Regions from separate parts of the Paenibacillus tundrae genome, predicted to be linked through region 2. Evidence: riboswitches for the same ligand, from Rfam matches in the RefSeq annotation. Region 2 holds a riboswitch; the other holds the start of a gene.

What was found. A riboswitch is a leader RNA that binds a small molecule or an ion and turns the genes downstream of it on or off. The one in region 2 is predicted to bind cobalamin.
Region 1: it holds a riboswitch for cobalamin, as region 2 does, so the genes downstream of both, cobJ (precorrin-3B C(17)-methyltransferase) here and V6W81_RS06910 (ABC transporter substrate-binding protein) in region 2, are expected to answer to the same signal.

Annotation. Positions count from the first base shown of each region.
Region 1 is NZ_CP145605.1:6,041,886-6,047,771, reverse strand. It holds gene V6W81_RS27035 (GerAB/ArcD/ProY family transporter) at 1-990, shown strand, start outside; gene V6W81_RS27030 (uroporphyrinogen-III synthase) at 1,123-1,947, shown strand; cobalamin riboswitch at 2,277-2,466, shown strand; gene cobJ (precorrin-3B C(17)-methyltransferase) at 2,802-4,733, shown strand; gene V6W81_RS27020 (sirohydrochlorin chelatase) at 5,012-5,886, shown strand, end outside.
Region 2 is NZ_CP145605.1:1,593,789-1,599,674, reverse strand. It holds gene cobT (nicotinate-nucleotide--dimethylbenzimidazole phosphoribosyltransferase) at 1-126, opposite strand, end outside; gene V6W81_RS06920 (ABC transporter ATP-binding protein) at 169-957, opposite strand; gene V6W81_RS06915 (FecCD family ABC transporter permease) at 1,065-2,111, opposite strand; gene V6W81_RS06910 (ABC transporter substrate-binding protein) at 2,108-3,106, opposite strand; cobalamin riboswitch at 3,382-3,531, opposite strand; gene V6W81_RS06905 (histidine phosphatase family protein) at 3,691-4,335, opposite strand; gene cbiB (adenosylcobinamide-phosphate synthase CbiB) at 4,329-5,306, opposite strand; gene V6W81_RS06895 (adenosylcobinamide amidohydrolase) at 5,354-5,886, opposite strand, start outside.

The DNA.
Region 1 (5,886 bases), 2.1 Mb from region 2:
CTCGTTGTACGACATCCGTTTATGGGTCGGGTGACGGCTCTGTTGTACATCATGTTTTTCCTTTTCATATTTGCTCGGGATATTCGGTTAATTGGTGACTACGTTAGCATCACCTTGCTAGAGACTACACCGATATCCATCATCATTCTAACGCTGATGGTCATGGCTGTATTTATTGTAAGGGGTGGGCTGGGCTCGTTAATCGGGATGTCAGAGCTGTACATCACATTATTTCTGGTGAATTCCATCATCGTCCCCTTTATGCTCATCCAGCAGATCGACTTGGATAATTTGATGCCGTATTTTGATATCGATATGGGCGGTGTTGGCAAGGGTAGTTGGTACCTCATGTCCTTTTTCGGAGAGATGGTGGCCTTGCCGTTTGTGGTGAAAGGCAGTGACTTTCGGTTTAAATCCGTGTTCTGGGGAGTAACGATTGCTGCGCTGTTAATGATGCTAATCCTGGTTGAAACGATCACATCGATTGGGGTTCCTATTGCATCGAGGCTAGTATATCCTTCGTATGAATTAGCGAGGCAGCTACAAGTGAGTGACTTTCTTGATCGGTTTGATCTAGCGTTAGCTGCGGCAACACTACCGACCATGATTACGAAAATTGCGTTTGATCTCTACTTTATCTGCTGGGGGATGAAACGAATGATTCCAAAAGTATCCGGTAAGGTGTTAACTGGGCCGATTGCTTTGCTTGGTTTTGTCTGTGCGTTCTGGTTCTTCCGGAATGCAATTCAACTCTTTCGATTTACTAGAGAATGGACGTGGGTCGCCATTTTGTTTGAGGTGCTGTTACCGATTCTAATATTTCTGTTTCTGCATCCTCGCAAACAAGATCGACAACCCTCTGCAGCTAAGGATAGTGGCAATAGTGGAGGACAGAAGCATAAGCCGGATTCAAAAGAATCCACTTCGAAAGATCCGAAGAAAAGTGATGAGGATACAGATCATCAAACGGGAGAGCTTCAGCCTTCCTGATCCTTTTCATAAAAAAACGTTATAGCTGAACATGCACCAAATGGCATGAACAAGGTTTCCCTCCACAGGACTACCCTGTATACTGTAGTCAGACTGAAGAACGTTCGGCTGAACGAACTGGGGGGAACTTGAATGGCTCAACATTTGGCAGGCATACGTGTAGCACTTACAGGACCACGCAAATCGAAGGAAATGTCCCTGCTCGTCGAGAAAATGGGTGGAATCCCACTCGTGCGACCTGCACAGGGAACCGTGTTTTTGGATGATCGGAATATTCGCGATGGCCTCGTATCTTGGATCTCTGATACACCGGATTGGGCTGTACTGACAACAGGTATGGGTTTGGATGCGCTATTTGATATGGCAGAGGATATGGAAGTTGCGGGTCAATTATTGGACTCTTTATCTGAATCATCCATTGCAGCGCGTGGATACAAGACGGTGAATGCACTTCGCAAGCGGAAGCTCAATCCATTAGTTCGGGATGATGATGGCAGTACAGATGGGTTGATTCGGGAATTGGAATCACATGATCTTGCAGGGAAAAAAGTAATACTACAGCTACATGGTGAGACAGCACCGAAGCTGGTAAACTGGCTGCAAGAGCAAGGTGCAGAGGTTCGACAAGTATTGCCTTACCGCCACGTCCCTCCAGAGGATCATGAGTTGGAACAGCTATTGAATGAGATTGTGAATCGTGAGGTTGATGCAGTAGCTTTTACAAGTGGACCCCAAGTTCGCTTTTTGACGGCATATGCCACATCCCAAGGGAAGCTAGAGCAGATGCTGCAGGCCTTTCGTGAAGGGGTCGTTCCTGCTTCTGTAGGTAAAGTGACGGCGAATGCGATGCGTGAAGAGGGCATTGAGGCACTTGTTGTGCCAGAAGAAGAGAAGATGGGTGCCCTGATCGTGGAGCTAGGACGTTATTATGCTGCTGCACAAGTAGACAAAGCATAACTTCAAATCATAATAGGTATGAAGAGATATCGATAGACACCGTAAAACGGACGTACTTGTTGTAGACCATACCGTACTTCTATATACGTTATCCTGATCCATTGCATGGGTCAGGATTTTTGCTGTTCTCTAGTTTCGTGAATGGATTTATTCTAAAGTTTGGAGAAAAGGTAAGCGGTTTATCCTGATCTTAAACATGGACATTTTTTCCTGAGCGATGTTATGATACAAACAAATGATTTGGCATGGTGCTCATTCCAGCCTATACGGGGAACGTTCAACATTATCAGGTTTGATCTGACCGATCTCGTGGATAGTATGCTGAATTACATATTGAAAACAAGCAAGGTGCTCTTGCGTCAAGCAAGAGGTAACAGGGAATCGGGTGCAAATCCCGAGCGGTCCCGCCACTGTAATGGTGAAGCTCTTTTTTGATTGAAGTCACTCGTTATTCGGGGAAGACAGAAGAAGAAGCTGATGATCCAGAGCCAGGAGACCTACCTTGCATGTGTCACCAAACCCTTCGCGGAAAGGAAAGGTGTACGAATAATCAGGAAACAGGCGGACAGACGGTTCGCCTGGTAGGCCTTTTATTTGGCGTATTCAACAACTCGACGACTCTGTGTATTCAAGTGTTGTAGTTGTTTTCTTGAGTGTACGTACATACGTATCCCATCCGATTGTAGGATGGGATTTTTTTGATTTTAAGAGAATGAGAAATGAATCGTTGTGGATCGAATGTACTTATCCATTTTTGAACAAAAAGCTGTTTCATGAAGCCTATTTATATAGAAGTTGCTGAACGGAATTATGGAATGTGTAGGTTTACTCAGGGTGATGGAGGAGGAGAAGCGATGCAAGGTCAAGGTAAGTTGCTGGTCATCGGATTTGGCCCAGGCGCGATGGAACATATTACGAATCGTGCACTGGAGGCGCTTCAGGAGAGTGAGGTTATCATCGGCTACAACACGTATGTCGATCTCATTCGGCCGTTATTAAACGGACAAGCGATCGTGCGGACGGGGATGACAGAGGAAGTAAGCCGGGCTCAAGAAGCGGTTAGACAGGCCGAAATGGGCAAAATTGTTGCGGTAATCTCCAGTGGTGACGCCGGTGTATACGGTATGGCAGGTCTAGTCTATGAGGTGTTGATGGAACAGGGATGGAAGCCTGAGAGTGGCGTTGCCGTTGAAGTCATCCCAGGTGTATCGGCTATCAATTCCTGTGCATCGCTACTTGGCGCACCGGTGATGCATGATGCGTGTACGATCAGCTTAAGTGACCACCTTACCCCATGGGATACGATTATTCGCCGGGTTGAAGCAGCGGCATCAGCAGACTTTGTTATTGCACTCTATAACCCGCGCAGTGGGCGGAGAACACGTCAAATTGTCGAGACACAGGAAATGCTGCTTCGTTACCGTGATCCCAAGACTCCAGTTGGATTGGTCAAAAGCGCTTACCGGGATCGTCAGGACGTTGTCATGACTACCCTGGAAGACATGCTTAATCATGAGATCGGTATGCTGACCACGGTGATCATCGGTAACTCCTCGACCATGATGTACGAAGGGCTCATGGTCACTCCGCGTGGGTATCAGCGCAAATATACGCTGAATACCGCAGAACAGTCGCTCAGACCTCATGAGCGACTTCGCACCGAAGCCGAGCCATGGTCGCTCGGCGCAAGAGAAGCCCGCGCTACCACCTCTGGTGAGGTAGCGGGCTCGGACGCGGCTCGCGAAGCACAAGCCGCAAAGCCCCAGGCGGAGCCAGCCATGCCCGGCGTTAGCGCCGGAACAGGCCCAGCTCCGCAGAGCCAGCCGCCTGCCGGTGCAGGAGCCTCTGCTGCGCAGGCATCGCACCCGGCTGGCGGCGGCACCGCCGTGCTCGCTGGCGAGCGGCCAGCGTCAGTGCCGGCAGAAGCCGCGCCGCGCGTAGCGGTTGCTGCGTCGCAAGCGGGCGCCGCTGCGCTGGCGGCGGAAGCGCTAACGCGGCTCGCGGTAGGCGGTGCCCTGGCGGGCGAGTCCGCTCGCCGCTGGCTGGGCGCGGCGCCTGCTGCGCCTGGCGTGAGCGGCGAAGCACCGCAGGCCGCAGTCGCTACGGCAGTTCGCACTGCGCCTGCACCAGGGCAGAAGCCGCCGCTGTTCGAAGTTGGCGTATCGCCTGGCGTCGGCAACAAGAAGTTCACTGCTGTGCAGATGGCACTGCTTGCACAGTGCGCGAGTGAAGATGGGGAGCTGGAGTATACACCAGAGCACCAGATTATTTTGCGAGTGCCAACCTTTGAGCCGGATCAGCTGGTAGACGAGCTGCGGGCAGCTAATTTTATCGTAGTACCGATCGGGGATGTCATTAAAGTGAAAGCATGTGACTTCTGTGACATGGAGAAGGATGATGCTGTGCCGATGGCTAATCATTTGCAAGCCGTTATTGGCGGATTAAATGCTCCGAAGGAAACAAGCGTTGCCCTCAATGGATGTGGGATGGCTTGTTATGGTGCGGTGCTTGAGGATATCGGTATTGTGTACCGCAAAGGTGGGTATGACCTGTTCCTTGGCGGTAAGAAATTCGGACGTAATGCACATCCTGCACAACCCGTGGCTGAAGGCATTACGGGAGATGAGATTGGCGGCATTGTGGAACGGATTGTCGCAGAGTATCGAGAAAAAGGACATCCGAATGAACGTTTCCATAAATTTTTCAAACGTGTTGGCGTGATTCAAGGCTTCCGTCATGTGGATGCACCCGTTACGGTGGAAGTTAATCCGATCTGTGGCGACTAATTTTCTGCGAGACAGAACAGAACTCACAAGGTTGTAAGTGTGTGTTCAATAAGATCCTTTTTTGCAGAGAATGCAATATAAATCACCTTTCAGTTCGAACTGGATAACCCTGAATCGAGTGATACCAACACGTTGTTATATAGAAGAGAGTAGCTGGACTATATCGTGATATGAAAATGTAGAAACATGCAATTGTTGATGTGCAATGAATGGAACACAAACACTATCTGATGAGATGCCTAGATCCGTAGATCAGGCTAGGGAGGAATTATCCGGAGATGAATGCGATATTGCTGGTGGGACACGGTAGCCGTGATCCCGAGGGAAACCGGGAGTTAATGGAGTTTGCAAACTCAGTGGCAGAGAAGACACCGAAGAATACGATTGTGGAAACTTGTTTTTTGGAGTTAGCTAAACCAGGTATTGCCCAAGGTGTAACGGCATGTGTAGATAAGGGCGCGACACGCGTCGTGCTCGTACCCATTATTTTGTTCGCAGCAGGTCATGCCAAAATCGATATTCCAAATGCCATTGACCGTGCCAAAGCGCGTTATCCGCAAGTGGAGTTTATCTATGGCCGTCCTATTGGTGTACATGAGAAAGTTATTCAGATTATGCAGACCCGTTTGCAGGAAGCACAGCCTGTGCATGCAAGTTCCGGCGGAGGAACGGCTGTAGCGACTGCACCGGTAGCAACGGACGAAGAGACGGCGATCCTAGTGCTGGGGCGCGGCAGTAGTGACCCTGATGCGAACAGTGACTTTTTCAAAATGACGCGGATGTTGTGGGAGAAGTTGCCCTACAAGTGGGCCGAAAGTAGCTTTATCGGTGTAACTCAGCCTTCCTTTCCGGATGGACTGCAACGTTGCCTTCTGCTTGGAGCGAAGAAAATTATCGTGATGCCGTACTTCCTGTTCACAGGTGTGCTCATTAAACGTATTGATGAGATGACGGCAGAATTTGCAGCAGCACATCCAGAAGTTCAGGTTGAGATCGGGGGATATTTCGGTTTACATCCACAACTGGTGGAAGTCGTGCTAGAACGAGCTAACGAGGGCTTATATGGACGCGTAGCTGCCAACTGTGATAATTGCCAGTTCAGACTGGAAGCGGCGAAACATCACCATCATCACCACGATCATGACCATGATCA
Region 2 (5,886 bases):
CAGTTTGCCAAGACTGCCTGGCGGCTTCGTAAGGATATCCACATGAGCTGCAGCTTCTGACGCGACCTGCTCATGAGGACCAGTGATTCGACATATTAATTGCTCCAACACCTGTTCATTACGCATACAACTAGCACTTCCTTCATCAATATGTGGGTAATACCCCGATCAATTCTTCGGCTCTCCATGCTCCCGGCGCAGCAGTAACTGGGGAATGCCATGATCTGGATGCTTCACCATCGCAGGGTTTACCTGGAAAATCTCTCGAATATGTTCCTCGGTCATCAGTGCATGAGGGGTTCCAGAGCCAGCACTTTCGCCTTCTTTTAAAGCCAGAATATGATCACAAAATTGCGCAGCTAGGTTCAGATCATGCAGCACTGCCACAATCGTAATTCGATTTCTTTGACGCCATGTCGATAATAACTCCATAAATTGCAACTGATAACGAATATCCAGAAACGTTGTAGGCTCATCTAACAAAAGAATACTTGGTTCCTGTGCCATCACTTTAGCAAGGGCTACTCGCTGTCGTTGTCCTCCACTGAGTGCATCCAGAGGACGATCCGCAAGCTCGGATAGACCTAATTCCTCCAGCACACGATCAACGATCTTCTCGCCTTCTCCAGAATCACGGCCAAGCCAGTTCTGGTAAGGATAACGCCCCATCTCCACGACATCCCTTACGGGATATGAGATTGCAGGCAGTCCATCCTGCTGCAGAACAGCAATCATACGAGACAGATCCTTCCGGCTATACGAAGTGATATTCCTGCCATTCAGTCGAATACTGCCCTCACTAACCGACTCCGTGCCAGCCAATAGTTGAAGCAAGGTTGATTTGCCACTTCCGTTGGGACCTACAACACCCCACCAATCGCCTTCTGCGATCTGCCAGCTCACACCATTTAACGCCTGATGCTCACCATACCGTTTACCTGCCCCGTCTACTTCCATCAAAGGTTTACTGATGTCGCGCTGAACATTGAAGCTCGGATCTGCCTGTTTCCCCATAAACTTAAGTTCATTCCGATTGGCATGCACCATTTGGTTCGTGTCTTTACTCATGGCATCATCCCTTTACGAAGCTTCTTATTTCTGTGCAAAAGATAGGCGAAGAACGGTGCACCGACAAATGCGGTAACAACGCCTAGCGGAATTTCAGTTGGCGCCAATACCGTACGAGCGATCGTATCTGCCCACACCATGAATATGGCTCCGCCTATTGCAGATAGTGGCACCAGCAGACGATAATCAGGCCCTACGATCAGTCGAAGAATATGCGGAATGACAAGTCCTACAAATCCGATGACGCCCGACACTGATACGGCTCCTGCCGTAAGCAGCGTGCCAACCGCCAGCACCGATAGCTTCAATCCATCCACCTGCACTCCAATGTGAGCCGCCTGACGCTCTCCCAGAGCAAGCACATTCAACGAACGTGCACGACTCCAGAGGAAGATCAGACCAAGCAGAAAATATGGGAAAAGGATGGCCGTATACGACCACCCACGCAGTGCCAGACTTCCCATCGTCCAGTATATAATTTCATTAATCGTCTGTTTCGACATGGTCGATAGGAAGGAGACAACTGCCCCTAGGAAACTTTGCATGACCACGCCCGCCAGAATCAGACTATGTGTTGGTATTTTTCGACCCTCACGAGCCAGTGCCAGCACGAACCATAGCGTCAACACGCCGGTTAAGAACGCAACCAAAGGCAAGGTCCAGATTCCGATTAATGCATATTGTAATCCGAAGAAAATCAGAAACGCTGCACCCACCGATGCACCAGATGATACGCCTAACGTAAACGGATCTGCGAGAGGGTTACGAAGCACCCCTTGGAAGCCAGCACCCGCTATTGCTAGAGAGGCACCCACGAGCACGGCAAGCAGTACCCGCGGGAATCGCACCTTCCATATAATCTGTTCTGCTGCTGTGCTCCAATCGGGAGTAATCCAATCCCCAATCCACGGAATGTGATGCAGCAGAATACCTGCAATGTCACGGACAGGCAAGGATACTGAACCAATGCCCGTGCAGATCAGCACCGTCAACACAAGTAGTCCTATCCCAGCCGTCCCGTACACCGCTAGCTTTTTACTCATTGGAACAGATCAGGGTAGATCGCTTTAGCTACGGCTTTCAGACCTTCGGTTACCCGTGGTCCTGGACGACTAAGTAGGTTGGCATCTAGACCGATAACCGCATCGTCTTTTACCGCGGTAATCTGATCCCAGCCGCTACGAGCTTTGATAATTTGATCCAGTGTTTTGGAATTCTCATCGATAACATCATTGGCATACAGAATTACATCTGGGTTCGCAGCAATGATATTTTCTTCATTAATTTCGTTCCAGCCTTGCAAATCAGAAGCAACGTTGTTTCCTCCAGCAAGTGTGATCAGCTCATCCATGAACTCACCTTTACCCACTGTCCAGCCAGGGGAAAATTCAACATATACGTTCTTCTTCTCTTCCGGTTTAACTGCCTTCACCGCTTCAGTAACATCTGTTACATCTTGCTTCATCTTCGCGATGATCTCTTGTGCTTTTTCCTGCGTATCTGTAATTTGACCAAATGTCTCAATGTTGTTCGCTACATCATCTACTGATTTTGGATCAGTCTTGAAAATAACAATCCCCAGGTCACGGAATTTCTTTACCGCTTCTTCATTCATAGAAATACCTGTGAATACAATGTCTGCATCCGCTGCAATGATGGACTCTTCATTCGGTTTAGAAACACCGCCCATTTTGGGCTTCGTTGTAGCTGCTTCAGGGTAATCATCAAAATCAGATACACCTACGATCTGCTCGTCCAATCCAAGGGCGAACAACGACTCTGTCTCCGCTGGAGATACAGATACAATTTTGGCTGGTGCTTTTTCAAACGTGAATGTCTCACCCGTTGCATCTGTAACGGTAATTGGATATTGTGTCTTGAGATCCGTTGTTGTCTGTTCTTGACTCTGTTCCTGTGCAGGTTGCTGTGATGCTCCTGACCCCTCATTCGTTGTTGCATTGCCACATCCAGCCAAAGCCAGTGCCAGAGCCGCTGCACTAAGCAGAGACGCTACGCTTTTCCAATTCTTGATACTCATTGTGTTCATTCTCCCCTTCTCTATCTGTTCTATTAATCCTGTGTCGTGCTCAAAACTAAATGCCCATGTCTTGATGTTCCTGTATAAGGTTGAACTACAACATTTACACGTTATCGGAGAGTGAAGAACTCATATTGGAACAATAAAAATCCCCAATCCTTACAACAGGATCAGGGATAACGTCTCGCATATGGCGTGCTCTACGCATGATGAATCACCTGCGCTGTTCATACACAGAACACTGCCCGAAACGCTGTCCTTTCCTCGAAGGAACACCGGTCTATACGTCCAGGGCAGGTAACCTGACTTACAGGATTATTCCTGATTCACAGTGGCGGGACCGTGCCGGATTTACACCAGCTTCCCTATTTCATCCGTTTGCGTACATGGTATGAATACACATAACCATGCAACTCCAATGCATACGGAACCCTTGGTCGCTTATGATCTAAACATTCAATTGAGCATATTAGTTGTATACGTATGGTTGAGCATCTAATCCTTGATTAGACCCATCAGGCCCCTACGCATCGTCACACGTCTGTTGTGATTATAGGTTATATTGTACAACCTTACAAGCCGATTCAAGGAAATGCAACCTGGCTTCCTACCCATCCGCTCGCCCCGTAATCCAGTCTGACCTTAATGGCTTGGCCTGGAATAACCTGCGTATCCCAGAAGTTCAGATCAGGGATTAGGCGAGATATAGCATATCGGATCACACCGCCATGTGTCACGATACCCATCTGAGGTACATCAACCGTTACTGGTTCGGACAATGCATCGTGCAACAAGCAGGTATTCAGAAAAGAATCAATCCTTGCAGTAAATGCCTGCCATGACTCCCCCTTCGGTGGTGTCACATTCTGTGGATCATCAATCCAGTCTCGATATTGCTGAATGTGTTGGAGTTGATCATACGTCTTCCCCTCCCACTCCCCAAAATCAATCTCTCTGAGGCGTGCATCTAGATGTGCCTGTTCTCGCTGCAAGGGAGCGATGCTTGCGAGGGTCTGCTGACAGCGAAGTAAATCACTGGAGTACAGCTTGCTCCAACAGAGGCTCTGAAGCTGCTCCCGGAGCGGAGCAAGCTCTTGCTTCGCTTCAGGCAGGAGGCCGATATCCGTATGCCCCAGATATCTTTTTTCCTGATTCCATAACGTTGTCCCATGACGGATAAAAATGAGATCACGCGAATGCATTATGTTTTTTTTATTAGGTATCACCACAGTAATGTACCTCCAGCGAGCCAGATGACGAGGGAAACAAGTACACACAGGATGACAAAGGAACCTGCCGACCAGAACATGAGGCGGGTCGTTCGCACGATATCCTCTGCACCCATTAAGCGAGTCGGTTCTCCCATATATGCACGAAAAGACGAGACACCATGATACACGTTATGCCCACCCAGTCTGATCCCCAGTGCACCTGCAACGGCAGACTCGGGAAAGCCGCTATTCGGGCTCGGATGCAGTCTTGCATCCCGGGATACCATCTGTGCTGCCCTTCTTGCATCTAGCTTCATGACCCATGCTCCACTAATCAATAATACAGCCGTGATTCGAGCTGGAATCCAGTTAGCCCAATCATCCAGACGAGCGGATGCCCAGCCGAGATGCAGATATTTATCGTTTTTGTAACCAACCATGGAATCTAGTGTATTGACGGCTCGATATGCCATGGCAAGCGGCGCGCCGCCAATAAGGGCGTAGAACAAAGGAGACACGATTGCATCCACAATATTCTCAGCTACCGTCTCCACCGTTCCCCTTACGATCTCAGGTTCATCTAGATGCGCCGTATCACGTCCTACAATCATACCAAGAGCGCGCCTCGCCGCAGGAAGATCTCCCTGGATGAGATGACGATATACGTCCATCCCTGCATCCTTTAATCCTTTGGAAGCAATCGTTGTCGCAATCAATATGACCTCAGCTACCACTGCAACCATCGGATGAATATGTGCAAGGAGATAGATCAGTCCCCAAGTCACGGCAAAAGAACCACCTGCAATCAAGATCGGAAACCAGATTCCCGCTTTTTTGAGTCCTTGATTGGAAGTGACACGAGATCGTATAACCCGCTCCAGTGCGGAGATGGCTTTTCCCATACCGATGACTGGATGAGGAATCCACCTCGGATCTCCGATACAACGATCTAATATGTATGCTGCGACAATGATCCAAGCTCCTGTCATCCCGATCCAATATGACGAAGAGAACCATTGATTCAATTCTAGTATCATTATTTGTTGTTCCTCCCGCTCCATTGCCGTCCGGCCTGCAAACTTTCCGTAATCGTATCATAGACAAGTCTGCCAATCACTGAACCTAGAACGGTGGCTGTTCCCGCATAAGTCAAAATCGGATTATGCTGATCCTGACTCACCGCAAGCACAATTGCATCGGTGGTGGTTCCAGTAGCGGTTAGGCCATTCTCGGAATCTCTCACTCCAGCATCAGCCAGAGCAGCAGCCTTCGCTTCTACCGCAGTCTGAATCGCATTCACCATGGCTCCATTCGTCAAACGACCGTTCAACCACAACATCATATTAATGGTGCCAGGTATGTACGCTCCATCCAGCTGCTGGACAGCATCAGTTCGGTTCCCCATCGCATCGAATACCATTCTTGGTGAACCGGCGCGTGCAGCATTCGATACGCCTGCCGTTGTACAGCATAAGAGCCCAAAGTCAGAGTTCGCATACTCTTGAATTGAAGTATGTTCCAGACGGACGGCTGTCAGCAGACCGGTACACGCATCCTCTCGTTCCTTCC